Linked DNA regions of Megalodesulfovibrio gigas DSM 1382 = ATCC 19364. The protein of the gene in region 2 interacts with the protein of the main gene of each other region in a pairwise test. Links are inferred from orthologs where the notes say so. Each region holds a gene or a part of one and is shown on either strand. Other genes may lie near its edges.

Evidence for each region.
Region 1: the proteins of DGI_RS15885 (region 2) and priA interact in binary tests that used the Escherichia coli proteins (3 or more experiments, as listed by UniProt). The link is inferred for Megalodesulfovibrio gigas DSM 1382 = ATCC 19364 from one-to-one orthologs.

The regions. Positions count from the first base shown.
Region 1 is NC_022444.1:325,234-330,976, forward strand. Bases 100-3,160 are described here. They hold priA (replication restart helicase PriA), read right to left. Parts: upstream 2,791-3,160; coding sequence 409-2,790; downstream 100-408. Other genes in these bases: DGI_RS01390 (M3 family oligoendopeptidase), read right to left, coding at 100-275; galU (UTP--glucose-1-phosphate uridylyltransferase GalU), read right to left, coding at 2,822-3,160. Also shown: more of DGI_RS01390, read right to left, coding at 1-99; more of galU, read right to left, coding at 3,161-3,691; glmM (phosphoglucosamine mutase), read right to left, coding at 3,839-5,191; DGI_RS01410 (CdaR family protein), read right to left, coding at 5,220-5,743.
Region 2 is NC_022444.1:3,602,165-3,609,852, forward strand. The notes cover bases 2,781-5,745. They hold DGI_RS15885 (single-stranded DNA-binding protein), read left to right. Parts: upstream 2,781-3,944; coding sequence 3,945-4,547; downstream 4,548-5,745. Other genes in these bases: DGI_RS15870 (carboxyl transferase domain-containing protein), read left to right, coding at 2,781-2,882; DGI_RS15875 (hypothetical protein), read left to right, coding at 2,895-3,545; DGI_RS15880 (hypothetical protein), read left to right, coding at 3,545-3,901; DGI_RS15890 (radical SAM protein), read left to right, coding at 4,674-5,745. In the rest of the region: DGI_RS15865 (biotin carboxylase N-terminal domain-containing protein), read left to right, coding at 1-552; more of DGI_RS15870, read left to right, coding at 618-2,780; more of DGI_RS15890, read left to right, coding at 5,746-6,044; crossover junction endodeoxyribonuclease RuvC, read left to right, coding at 6,041-6,589; Holliday junction branch migration protein RuvA, read left to right, coding at 6,586-7,197; Holliday junction branch migration DNA helicase RuvB, read left to right, coding at 7,201-7,688. UniProt on the Escherichia coli protein: Plays an important role in DNA replication, recombination and repair. Binds to ssDNA and to an array of partner proteins to recruit them to their sites of action during DNA metabolism. Acts as a sliding platform that migrates on DNA via reptation.

The DNA of each region.
Region 1 (5,743 bases), 3.3 Mb from region 2 along the record:
GCCTGGGCCTGCTTGTAGGCCTCATTCAGGCTGTCCGCCGCGGTCAGGCAGCCCAGGTAGGAGGCCATGTGCGAATAGTCCGCCAGCACGGCCTCGTCCAGCAGCAGAAATTCCACCCAGGCATCCAGGGTGCCCTGTGACACCGGCGCAAGCGCCTCGGCCAGGGTGTTCAGGCGGTCCAGATCGGCCTGCAGAGTGGCCAGATGGGCGCGGTATTCGGGGCCGTCGAAGGTCGGGAAGTACGAGCCGAGGTCCCAACGGGGCGTGTGCGACATGGGAAGACTCCAAAAAGCAAGTGGGTGATTCCGGTTCCGCGTCAGGCCTTGTGTGGGCGGCGGCGGCACCGGGCAGTGCGCCAGGAGGGCGCGCGAGGGGGGATTATCCCTATTGTGCTTCGTGCATCCCCTCTCACATCATGTCCAGGGGGTCGAGATCCAGGGTCAGGCGCAGGGTGTCGTCCTGCAGGGGTTTGAGGGCGGCGAACACGGCGCGCAGGCGGCTCCAGTCCTCGCCCTTGAACAGCAGATGAAAACGTTTGCGGCCCTGAAGCATGGGCAGGGGCGCAGGCGCAGGGCCCATGACCTGGACGCCGTGCTCGCGGCCGGCCTCGCGGGAACGGCCGGCCAGGGCGGCCAGGGCGGCGGCGTGGCCCTCCCATTCCGCGGGAAAGCTGACCCGCACCAGCCCCAGCTTGACAAAGGGCGGATAGCGCCACTTCTTGCGCCGGGCGAGTTCCTCCTCGAAGAACCCCTGGTAGTCGTGCGTCTTGAGATGCTCGAAACAGTAGTGCGAGGCATCCCGCGTCTGGATGGCCACACGGCCGGGCTTGTCGCCCCGGCCGGCCCGGCCCGAGACCTGCATCAGCAGCTGAAACGTGCGTTCCGCGGCGCGAAAATCCGGCAGGTTCAGGCCCATGTCCGCATCGGCCACCACCACCTGGGTCACGTCGGGGAAGTCGTGCCCCTTGGAAAGCATCTGCGTCCCCACCAGCACCTGGGCTTCCTTGCGGGCAAAGGCGGACAGGATCTCTTCCAGCCGGCCGGGGCGGCGGGCGGCGTCGCGATCCAGACGCAGCACCGTGGTATCGCGCCCCAGGTGCCGGGTCAGAACCTCCTCCATGCGCTGGGTGCCTTCGCCCAGGGGCAGAAACGAGATGCCGCCGCACTGCGGACACAGGCAGGGCCAGGGCACGCCCTCGCCGCAATAGTGGCACAGCATGCGCTCGCGGCCCTTGTGGTAGGTGAGGCCGATCTGACACTGCGGGCAGCGCAGCACGTGGCCGCAGTCCTGGCAGTACATGGCCGGGGCGTACCCGCGCCGGTTAAGCAGGATGATGGCCTGCTCGCCGCGGCGGACAGTCTCCTCCACCATGGCCATGGTCTGGGGGGCCAGGAGCTGATCGAAGGACGACAGGCCCTTGATGTCCACAAATTCGATGGCCGGCAGCTGCGCCCCGCCATGCCGCCGGGTGAGGCCGGCCATGGGCAACGCCCCGGTTTGCGCGGCGTGGAAGGACTTGATGTCCGGCGTGGCCGAGCCCAGCAACAGCAGCGCGCCAAAGCGCCGGGCCATGACATAGCCCAGTTCCTTGGCCTGATACGGCAGGCGCTCCTCCTGCTTGAAGGAGGCGTCGTGCTCTTCATCCAGGACAATCAGCCCCAGGTCGTGCAGGGGCAGAAACAGGGCCGAGCGCGCGCCCACCACGATCACCGGCGCGTCGCCCTCCCCTCTGCCGGCCAGCTTGCGGAACTGCGCCTCGCGGCGGGCCGGGGTCTGGGACCCGTGGTGGAAGATGAGTTCCGCCTCGGGAAAGGCCTGGGCCGCGGCGCTGCGCAGGTTGCAGGCCAGGGCGATTTCCGGCGCCAGCAGCACCACGGACCGCCCGGCCCGCAGGCACTCCCGGGCCAGGGCCAGATACACCGTGGTCTTGCCGCTGCCGGTGACGCCATACAGCAGCCGCGTCTCGCCCTGCCAACGGTGCAGGGCTTCCGAAAGGGAAGCCAGGGCCGCGGCCTGCTCCTCGTTCAGGGTCGGCGGCGGCGGCGCACCGGCCAGCACGCAGGCGGGATCCATCTCCTCCTCCTGCTGGCCGGGCGGCACCAGCCCCTGTCGCACCAGCCCCACATCCACCAGCCGGCGCAGGCTCTCGCGCACGCCGTCGCCCAGGGCGGCCAGCAGCACCGGCACAGGAACCGGGCCGTGCTCCCAGAGGTATTCAAGAATTTTGAGCTGATTGACTGCCGCCGGCCGCACCGGCCAGGGCGGATCCTGGGAGAGCCAGCAGAACTGCGTTTCGCGGAAGGCGGCCTCGGGCTGCATGGCCCCGGCCTCCCAGGCCCTGGACAGGGTCTGGCGCAGGGCGGCATCGGCCGCGGCCACGTCCCGGATGCGGAGGCTGCGCAGTTTCGGGATGCCTTGCAGACGATAGCGGATGTCCGCCACCTTGAGCCCGGCCGGCAGCACACTGGCCAGCACCTGCCCCAGCAGCATGCCCTGGCGCAGGGCCAGTTGGCGCAGCACATCCAGATGCGCCGCAGAAAACAGGGGGACGCGTTCCAGGGGCCAGGCCACCGGCTTGAGGGCGATGCCTTCGGGCGGCGTCAATGCAGTGCCGGCCGCGGTGTCCCAGCCGGCGTCCTGGGGCAGGAGCACGGCGGCACGGACGGTGTTGCCCAACGGCACCGCCACCCGCATGCCGGGGAGAAACCCGGCAGCGGGGGGCGTGTCTGGAATACGATAGTGATAGGCGAGAAATGGCGGCGAAAGCAGAGCCGCGCGCTGGGCATTCACCTGGAGAGGCTCCGGAGGACTCGCCACCCGGTCATCTGCAGGTAAGCAGGTCCTTGAGGCGATGGATCAGATCGTCGCGCAAGGATTCATCCTGCAAGGCAAAGTAGATGTTGGCGGTGAGATAGTCGCACCAGTCGCCAGCATCAAAGCGGGTGCCCCGCATGCGCACGGCCAGCAGGCGGCCCTTGTGGGCCATGGCCTGCAGGGCGTCCGTCAGCTGAATTTCCCCGCCATGGCCCGGCTTGACGGCCTCCAGATGCTCGAAAATCTCCGGTGTGAGCACGTACCGACCCACAACAGCCATGCGGGAGGGGGCGTCCTTGAGCTTGGGCTTTTCCACCATGTCCCGCACCTTGAACAGGCCGGGGGAGAACTCGTCACCCTTGATGATGCCGTACCGGCTGACCTTTTCCGGCGGCACTTCCATGACGCCGATGACGGGCAGGCGCTCGGACTTGGCCACCTCGATAAGCTGCTTGATGCCCGGCTCGGGGCTGAACATCATGTCGTCCCCCACCATGATGGCGAAGGGATCGTTCTTGACCACTTCCTTGGCGCACAGCACAGCATGGCCCAGGCCAAGCTGCAGCTTCTGGCGCACGGAAATGATGTTCACCATCTCCGCAACAGCACGAACTTCCTTAAGAATTTCCGTCTTGCCCGCGCGTTGCAGCACTTCTTCCAAAGAGAAGTTGTAGTCGAAGTGGTCCTCGATGATCTTCTTGTTCTGGTTGTTGATGAAGATCACGTCCGTGCAGCCCGAAAGCATGGCCTCTTCCACCACATACTGGACCACGGGCTTTTTGTAGATAGGCAGCATCTCTTTGGGGATGTTTTTGGTCGCAGGCAGAGACCTGGTTCCCCATCCCGCAACAGGTATGACCACCTTCTTAATCTCCATGATCCATACTCCCTGGGTCGTTCTTTAGTTGCCTTCTTGGTGCATCTTCATGGCCATGCAACGCCGCGGCGTTGTTGCCCACCCAGGCCGGCAGCAGGCAAGATTATGCTTCAATCATTACCAGTTCTGCATGCCATGGCAAGGGGTTTATTTCAAATGAGCGACCACTGCCTGCGCCAGATACTGGGCCAGCTCCTCCACCAGATCCCGGTGTTCCCCTTCCACCATCACCCGGGCCACGGCTTCGGTGCCGGAATACCGCAGCAGTACGCGTCCCTTGTCTCCCAGCTTGGCTTCTGCCGCGGCCACGGCCTCCAGCAGGCCCGGGCACTGGGCAAAGGGAATTTTGCGCTCCACGTGCACATTGAGCAGGACCTGCGGGAACGGCTCAATGAGGTGGGCCAGTTCGGAAAGCGGGCGCTGCTGTTCCTGCATGATGCGCAGCAGCTGCAGGGCGGCCAAGGTCCCATCGCCTGTGGTGGTGTGATTGAGGAAGATGAGGTGCCCGCTCTGCTCGCCGCCAAAGACGGCGCCTTCGCGCTTCATGGCTTCCACCACGTGCCGGTCCCCCACGGGGGTGCGCACCAGCGTGCCGCCGCGTTCCTTCATGAACACTTCCAGGGCCATGTTGCTCATGACCGTGGCCACCAGCTTGTTGCCGGGGAGCTGGCCCCGGTCCATCATGTCCTGGGCCACCATGGCCATGATCTGGTCCCCATCGAGGATGCGGCCGTTTTCGTCCACCACAATCAGGCGGTCGGCGTCGCCATCCAGGGCAATGCCCAGGTGCGCGCCTTCCTCCCGCACGCAGGCGGCCACCATGTCCGGATACAGGGATCCGCACTGGCGGTTGATGTTCAGGCCGTCCGGCTTGTTGCCCATGCGGATGACCTGGGCGCCCAGTTCTTCCAGAATGAGGGGGGCCACCTTGTAGGCAGCGCCGTTGGCGCAATCCACCACCACCTTGAGCCCGTCCAGAGTCAGATCGCCGGGGATGGTGTTTTTGACGAAGACGTTGTAGCGGCCCTCGGCGTCATCCACCTTGTAGGCGCGGCCCACGTCTTCCGGCGCGGGGTACTTCCAGCGGTGGTCCTCGTTGAGGACCATGGCGGTGATGGCTTCCTCGGCCTCGTCCGGCAGCTTGAAGCCTTCCTTGTCAAAGAACTTGATGCCGTTGTCCATAAACGGATTATGTGACGCGGAGATGACCACGCCAATATCCGCGCGCATGCTGCGCGTCAAAAAGGAGATGGCCGGGGTGGGCATGGGGCCGACAAGGAACACATCCATGCCCGAGGCGCACAACCCCGAGGCCAGCGCGAACTCGAACACATAGCCGGAGAGCCGCGTATCCTTGCCGATGACGGCGCGATGCTTTTTGGACCCGTTGCGGAAGTAGGTTCCTGCGGCCAGGCCCAGGCGCATGGCCACTTCGGGGACCATGGGATAGATGTTCACCTGGCCGCGCAGGCCGTCTGTTCCGAAAAGTTTCGCGTTCATGACCCAAAAAATCCTTGTTGCGAGGGGGTTACGGTCGCGCCGGAGGCGGCGCGGTGTGGTTGCCATTTACAAGAGGCTCGGCGGGGGTGCCGGTCAGCACCAACTCCACGGCCTCGGGCTGGGTATCCAACACCCGCACCTCGGCCGGCAGATTCAGGCGATACGCCAGGGAATGGCTGCCGGGCTGGGCATCGCGCCCCACCTGCACCTGCGCGATGATCGCCTTCAGCCAGTCCTTGTCCCGGACCATGGAGACCGGCGCTTCCACCGTGAGCAGCACCCGTTGCGGCTTGACTGTGGCCTGCAACGGCGATGTATTGGTGATGCTGACTGGTGCGGAAAACTGCAGCGTGGCCCGTCGTTCCGCAAAGAGCAGCCGCACCAGGACCGCGGAAGGATCGGCCGTCAGTTCCTCGGGCAGGTCCAGGGCCACGGTTTCTTCCACCAGGCCCGGGCGCGTGCCGTTCACGGCCACGGTCTGCGTTTCCACGGATTCAATGCCTTGCAGCACCTGTTCCGGCCCGCGCAGTTCCGTGAGCTCCGGCTGCACCA
Region 2 (7,688 bases):
ACCTGGGAGTGGATCGTCACGCCGGCGGGCAATCCCTTCCTCATGGAAGTGAATACCCGGATCCAGGTGGAAAACGGCGTTTCCGCCACCATCAGCCGCATCCGCAAGAAGGACGGCACCAAGGCGGACGTGAACATCATTGCCGAGCAGATTCGCATGGGCCTGGGCGAGCCCATGGGCTACACCCAGAACGACATCCTGTTCGAGGGCGTGGGCATCGAATACCGCGTGATCGCCGAAAGCCCGGAAAACAAGTTCGCCCCCTGGGTGGGCCGCATCACCCGCTTTGAAACTCCCAAGCGGGACTGGGTGCACCTGCATACGCAAGTGCCCACCTGGTTCGACCCCGAGACCCCCTACGACATTCCCACGGAGTACGACCCCAACCTCGCCCTGGCCATCATCTGGGGCGCGGACCTGGCGGAAGCCAAGGCCAGGGGCAAGGAATTCCTCCAGCACACCATCCTGGAGGGCCGGGACAACGCCGGCGGCTCCATGCAGTCCAATCTGGCGTTCCTCCATGCCAGAACAGACACCATCCTGGAATTCTAGCTCCCGTTGCTGCCGCTTTCGGCACCTGCACCCTCTACGCACCGGCACACCATACAGAGCCTCGCATGGATACCGACAAGAAACTGCATATTCTGGCCGAACGCCTGCGCTACATCCAGGACATCCTCGGCCATCGTGAGAACGATCACTCCCGTCTGCTGGCCAGCGAGCTGGCGGAAATCCAGACCCTGGAAAAAAACTGGACCCAGGAACGCAGGATCAAGGCCCTGGAGACCCTGGAAGAGCTCTTCGACTTTGCCGAAAAGCAGCTCGAACAGGAACTTACGCCCATGGATCGCGTGCGCATCGTGCGCCATTCACAGCGTATCTGCCTCAAGGACATCCTGGAAAACGTCTACGACAACTATACGGAAATCGGCGGGCAGGACGAATACTCCATCGACCCGTCCATCGTCATCGCCCGGGCGTACATCACCCGCCGCTCCCGCGGCAAGGCGGTGCATCAGCCGGTCATGGTCATCGGGCAGGAAAAGGGCCACGGCCAGGAGTTCCGCAACGGCGGCTCGGTCAAGCCCTGGGGCAATGCCAAGGCCCTGCATTACATGAAGGTGGCGGAGACGGAAAACATCCCCATCCATACCTATGTCTTCACCCCCGGGGCCTATCCCATTGAGGATTATCCCGGCGCGGCGCAGCAGATTGCCAAGAACCTGTACGAAATGTCGGCCCTCAAGGTGCCGGTGGTGGCCATCTTCTCCGAAGGCGGCTCCGGCGGGGCCGAGGCCATCGCCCTGGCAGACATGCGGCTCATGCTCTCCCACGGCTACTATTCGGTCATCTCGCCCGAAGGCGCGGCCGCCATCGAGGGCCGCCTGCGTCAGGGGCAGCGGGCCACGCCGGAACTCATTGAGGCCTGCGCCAAGAATCTCAAGATCACCGCCGAAGACAACGTGCGCTTCGGCTACATTGATCGCATCATCCAGGAACCCCCGCTGGGTGCGCGGCCCGAGCACTTTGACTTCTTCAAGCTGCTGCGCCAGGAAGTGGTGGCCGCCACGGACGAAGTATTCCTCAAGTTCAAGGGCATCAAGTTCTTCCGGGCCATGGGCGTGCGCCGCATGGAACGTCGTCGCAAGCAGGGCGCCTACACCACGGAAAACTTCTACGTGCGCTGGGGCCTGAACTCCACGGCCAAGGAAGATCTCCTGGCCCGACGCTACGCCCGCCACGCCCGCATGAGCCGCTGGGCCTCCCGGGATACGCGGCCCGGCAAGGAAAAGTTCCTGGCCGGCCTGCACGATGTGGGCTGGAGCGTCTATTCCTTCTTCAAATACGACTTCCTGCGCAAGCACCAGAAAGTGGTGGTCCACGCTCTGGAAGAAGTGGGCGCGGAAGCCCAGTATGTGGTGGGCAAACTGCTCGCCCCCTGGCGGGCCGTGCGCAGCATGTTCAATGCCAAGCCGACCCTGAACCACGGCAAGGCCAAGGAGCTGACCGAGCTTTCCTACTGGGAAGACCCGGCCGCCGGCAGCGGCTGGCGCTGGGTGAGCCCCAGGGCCAAGGAAGACCGGGCCATCACCTGCCCTAACGCCGTCACCCATGGCTGTCTGGATCTCTGGGCCCCGGACCTCTTCGGCGACCACGCCGGCGTGTGCAGCTACTGCGGGCATCATTTCTCCATGGAGCCGCACTGGTTCGTCAACAATATCTGCGATCCGGGCTCGGTGTATGAGTTCAACGCGGAAATCGAGGCCGGCAATCCCCTGGCCTATCCGGACCTGGATAAAAAGCTGGATGAAGCCAAAAAGCGCACAGGCATGAAGAGCGCCTGCCGCACCTTCGAGGCCCGCATCGACAACACCCGCGTGGTGGTGGCCATGCTCACCGGCACCTTCCGCGGCGGATCCGTAGGCGCGGCCGAGGGCGAGAAGTTCTTCCAGGCCGCCGAGCGCGCCTTGAAGAAGCGCTTCCCCTTCATCGCCTACGTGCACGGCACGGCCGGCATCCGCATTCAGGAAGGCACCAACGGCGTCATCCAGATGCCGCGCTGCACCATGGCCGTGCGCCGCTACATCGACGCCGGCGGGCTCTACATGGTCATCTACGACACCAATTCCTACGCCGGTCCGGTGGCCAGCTTCCTGGGCTGCTCGCCGTATCAGTTCAGCGTGCGCTCGGCCAACATCGGCTTTGCCGGGCCCGGCGTCATCAAGGAGACCACCGGGGTGGATATTCCGCCGGACTACCATCGCGCCTATCGCGCCCTCTCCCGCGGGCACATCCAGGGCATCTGGGACCGCCGGGAACTGCGCGCCAACTGCATCCAGGCCCTGCTCACCATGGGCGGCCGCAACGTCTATTACCGCTAGGAGGAAAGGACCATGCTCGACGTCACCGCCCTCCTGGAAGAGATCAAGGCCTCTCCCTTTGAGGAAGTGGACATCCTGGCCCCGCACACCGGCGTGGTCAGCTTCCCGGATATCGCCCCCGGCGCCAAGGTGCACGGCCCTCGCGGCACCTGGAAGGAAGTGCCCGGCACCACGCTGGCAACCCTGGAGCGCGAGCGCAACCCCAAGCCCATTGTGGCGCCGCAAACCGGAGATCTGGTCTGGCTGGCCACGGACATGGCCGGCACCTTTGTGGAGGCTGGCACGCCCATCGCCCGCATCCGGCACTATCTGTCCAAGGAAGAAGTGCAGCAGATCATCCTCAAGCAGGCCCTGCACCTGTTCCGCGCGCCAGACCGGGCCAAGTACTACTTCACGCCCGAGGTGGACCTGAAGATCAAGGCCTCGGGCCCGCGTTCGGTCACCGTGTACGAAGGGCTGGAGCTGTTCATCATGTCCCGCATGAAACGCGAGGCCCCGGTGAGCTACCAGGGGCCCGAAGGCGTCATTTATGCGGTGTACTTTCAGCACAACCAGAATGTGGACGCCGGCGAGCCCCTGGTGGGCGTGTGCCCGCCGGAGCAGCTGACCCTCATCGAAGATGTGGTGGTCCGGGTGCAGACCGAGTGGCAGGAGCAGGGCTGATGGGCCGGCACCTGCAGGTTATCGTCTCGGCGTACACGTATCGGCCTGAGGACATTGAAAAGGTCTGGCCGAGGCTGCATCACCTGGCCTGGGGCACTGTGCCCACCGCCGGGCCCCAGCCCAAGAAAGGCGTGCTGGAGCTGGTGGAAGCCCTTGACGATGCCCTGAACTTTGGCAACCATCCCAAGGATGTGAAGGCCGCACTGGAGCGCAAGCTGGCCGTGGCCAAGAGCCGCAAACGCAGCCTGGAGAATGCCCTGGCCGACTGGAAGCCCGGCGAGGCCAACGCCTTGTCCGATCAACTGGAAGACGTGCTGGCCGAGCTGGAAGCCCTGGCGCCGCCGGTGGTTGACTAACGTCGCTGCCTTCATCGATCGTCATCACTACAAGGAGTATCCCATGGCGCCCACCCTCAATAAGGTCATGCTCATCGGCCGCCTGGGCCGTGATCCCGAACTGCGCTACACCAACAGCGGCAAGCCCGTGGCCAATTTCTCCATCGCCACGGATGAATCGTACAACGACCGGGACGGCAACCGCGTGGACAAGGCGGAGTGGCACGATATCGTCGTCTGGGATCGTTCCGGCGAGAACTGCGCCAATTACCTGCGCAAGGGCTCCCTGGTGTACGTGGAAGGCCGCCTGCAGACCCGCAAATGGCAGGACCAGCAGGGCAATCCCCGCAAGTCCACGGAGGTGGTGGCCGACCGCGTCCAGTTCCTCGATTCCAAGGGCTCGCGCGAGGCCTATGACGGCCCCGAGGCCCCTGCCGGGTATGGCGACGAAGGCGAGTTCCCGCCGCCTCCTGGCCAGCGCACCGGCAACAGGCCGCAGCAGGGTGGCTACCAGCAGGGCGGAGCCGGGCGGCAGCAGCCTCGTCCCCAGCCGGCTGGCCAGCAGCCCCCGCGCCGTCCCCAGGCTGCGCCCCAGCAGCGTCAGGACGAGGACCTCGGCCCGGCCTTCCCGTCGGAGGCCAGCAGCATGGACGACATGCCGTTTTAACGGAACCATCCCGGCCCGGGGGCTTTTGCTCTCGGGCCATTTGCTATGGGGTGAACGGGGCGTCCCGCTGCCGCGGCCGAGCCGCCAAGGACTGCCCCTGCGTTGTCTTGCCTGTCGGAGCGATTCATGACCGCCATTCCCGCCTGTGTCGCCGCCCCCCGCGTGCTGCTCATCGAACCCACTTCCCGCTGCAACCTTGCCTGCGGCATGTGCCCGCGGCAGACGCCCGGCTGCGTGATGACCGATGGCGATCTTGCCTTCGAGACGTTGGCCGCCCTGGAAACCGTGCTGCCCGGGGTGGAGCGCGTCAGCCTGGCCGGCCTGGGCGAGCCGCTGTTGCATCCTCAGATTGTTGAGATCGTCGCCTGGCTGCGCGCCCGGCTGCCTGCCACGGCCCGCATCGGCCTGCAGACCAACGGCCTGTTGGTGACACAGGCCCTTGCCGATCGCCTGGCCGCCGCCGGCCTGGATCAGCTCTGCCTCTCCGTGGATGCCCTGGAGACTGCCCCGAACCAGCCCCTGCATGGCGGGTCCTTTCTGCCGGCCATCGAAAGCGCCTTTGCCTGCTTCCGCGAGGCCCGCACCCGTGCCGGCCGGCCGCTGGAGTTGGGGGTGGAATGCGTGCTCATGCGCAGCAACCGCCGCGCGTTGCCGGGACTGCTGGACTGGGCCGCCGGTCAGGGCGCAAATTTCGTGCTGGTGAGCCACCTGCTGCCACCGGCGCCGCAGTGGGCCGGGGAGTCCCTGTCCAACCCCAACGCCGCCGCGGCCGTGGCCCTGTTCCGGCAGGCCGAGGCCGAGACCAGGAGGCAGGGGCTCAACATTCAGGACATCCTGAAGCTGCAGTTGCGGTTCCGGCTGACCATGACCGGGGAGGAGCGCCGGCTGCAAGTCGTGGAAGCGGCCCTGCGCGAGGAAGCCTGCCAGCAGGGCGTACCCATCAATCTCAAGTCCCTGGTGGCATGGGCGGCGGACGAGGCCATGCAGGAACTGCCGGACCTCTTTGCCGTGGCGCGCCAGCAGGCTGCCCGGCACGGCCTGCGGCTGCATCTGCCCTCGCTGGCTGCGGCGGATGTGCGCGAGTGTCCCTTCCTGGCGCGGAACATCGCCTGCCTGGATGCGCACGGCAATGTCGCGCCCTGTCATTTCCTCTGGCATACGCACGTGACGGCAGAGCAGGGCCGGCCCAAGCGCATTGCGGCGACCTTTCTGGGACGATTGGGCGCGGCAGACGCGCCAGCCATGGACGCCCTCTGGAACGCGTCCTCCTCCCGGGCCTTTCGCGCCGAGGCCCAGGCCAGCGCCTCCCCGCGCTGCTACGATTGCGCCGCCTCGCCCTGCAGCGAGCTTATCCAGGCCGCCTACGGCGATGCCTGCGACTGTCTGGGCGGCGGCGTGCCGTGCGGTCACTGTCCCTGGCCCCTGGGGCTGGTGTCCTGCCTGGGGACCGAAGGACCGCCCACTGTTGCCGCCAGTGATGCCCAGGTGGCGGCATGACCGCTGCGGTGCGTGTGCTCGGCATCGATCCTGGCAGCCGCGTGGCCGGCTATGCCGTGGTGGAAGAGCGCTCGGGCAAGGCCTGTCTGGTGGAGGCCGGCACCCTGCGGCCGGATCCCTCCCTGCCCATGGCCCATCGTCTGGCGCGCCTGTATCGCGGCGTGGCGGATCTCATCGACCGGCACGCCCCGCACGAGGCGGCCATGGAGGAAATCTTCACGGCCAAGAATGCCGCCTCGGCGTTGGTCCTGGGGCAGGCCCGTGGGGCCATCCTGGCCGCCTGCGGCGTGCTGGGACTGCCGGTGACGGGCTATGAGCCGTCGGTGGTCAAAAAGACCCTGGTGGGCACAGGACGGGCGGATAAGGAGCAGGTGGCCTTCATGGTCCGCCGCATCCTCGCCGCCACGGAGGGCGCCTACGCCATGGACGCCACGGACGCCATGGCCGTGGCGGTCTGCCACTTGAACCATCGCCGCTTCGCCCGCCTGACCGCCACAGCAGAGACCACAGCGAAGCGCGGACGAGGGAGGGCCATGACGCCATGATTGCGTTCCTGCACGGCACCGTCACGTACTGCGACGAGGAATCCTGCGTGCTGCTCACCCCCGGTGGCGTGGGCTATGAGCTGACGTGTCCCATCCCGGTCCTGGCCAGCCTCAGGCAGGGCCAGGAGGCGTCGCTGCACGTGCAGACCATCGTGCGCGAAGACGCCATAGAGCTTTTCGGTTTCCAGGATCGGGACACCCGGGACTGCTTCGCTCTGCTTATCTCCATCGCCCGCCTGGGGCCCAAGACGGCCGTGAACATCCTGTCCGTCTTCACCCCCGAGGACCTGCACCGCGTGGTCCTGGAGCAGGATGCCAGCGCCCTGACGGTGGTGTCCGGCATCGGCAAGAAAAGCGCGGAGCACATTTTTTTCGAGCTGTCATACAAGCTCAAGGCTCCGGCCGGCCGCAAGGGCAAGACGCCCGGCGCTTCGCCTGTTTTGGCTGGAAAATCAATGGTCTATAGAGATGCATTGACGGGCCTGACCAACCTGGGATACGTGGAGGACGAGATCCGCCCGCACCTGGACGCCGTGCTCAAGGACGAGCCGGATCTGGACGTCTCCGCCGCCCTGCGCGCCGTGCTCAAACGGCTCATGAAGAAGTAGCCCATGGAACTTGCCTGCCCAGACGATCACATCCGCCCGCAACGGCTTGGGGATTTCATCGGCCAGGAGGAGCTTCGGGCCAACCTTGCCGTGTATCTCCAGGCCGCCCGCGAACGGGGTCAGGCCATGGACCATACCTTGTTCTATGGCAATCCCGGCCTGGGCAAGACCACCCTGGCGCGCATCATGGCCTCCGAGCTGGGCGTGAACCTGGTGTGCACCTCCGGCCCGGTGCTGGAACGCGGCGGCGACCTGGCCGCCATCCTGACCAATCTGGCCCGCAACGACATCCTCTTTGTGGACGAAATCCATCGCATGCCCGCGGCCGTAGAGGAAATACTCTATCCGGCCATGGAGGATTTCAGCCTCGATCTGATCATCGGGCAGGGACCCGCCGCGCGCACGGTGAAGATCGATCTGGAGCCTTTCACCCTGGTGGGGGCCACCACGCGCCTGGGGCTGCTCACCTCGCCCCTCAGGGACCGCTTCGG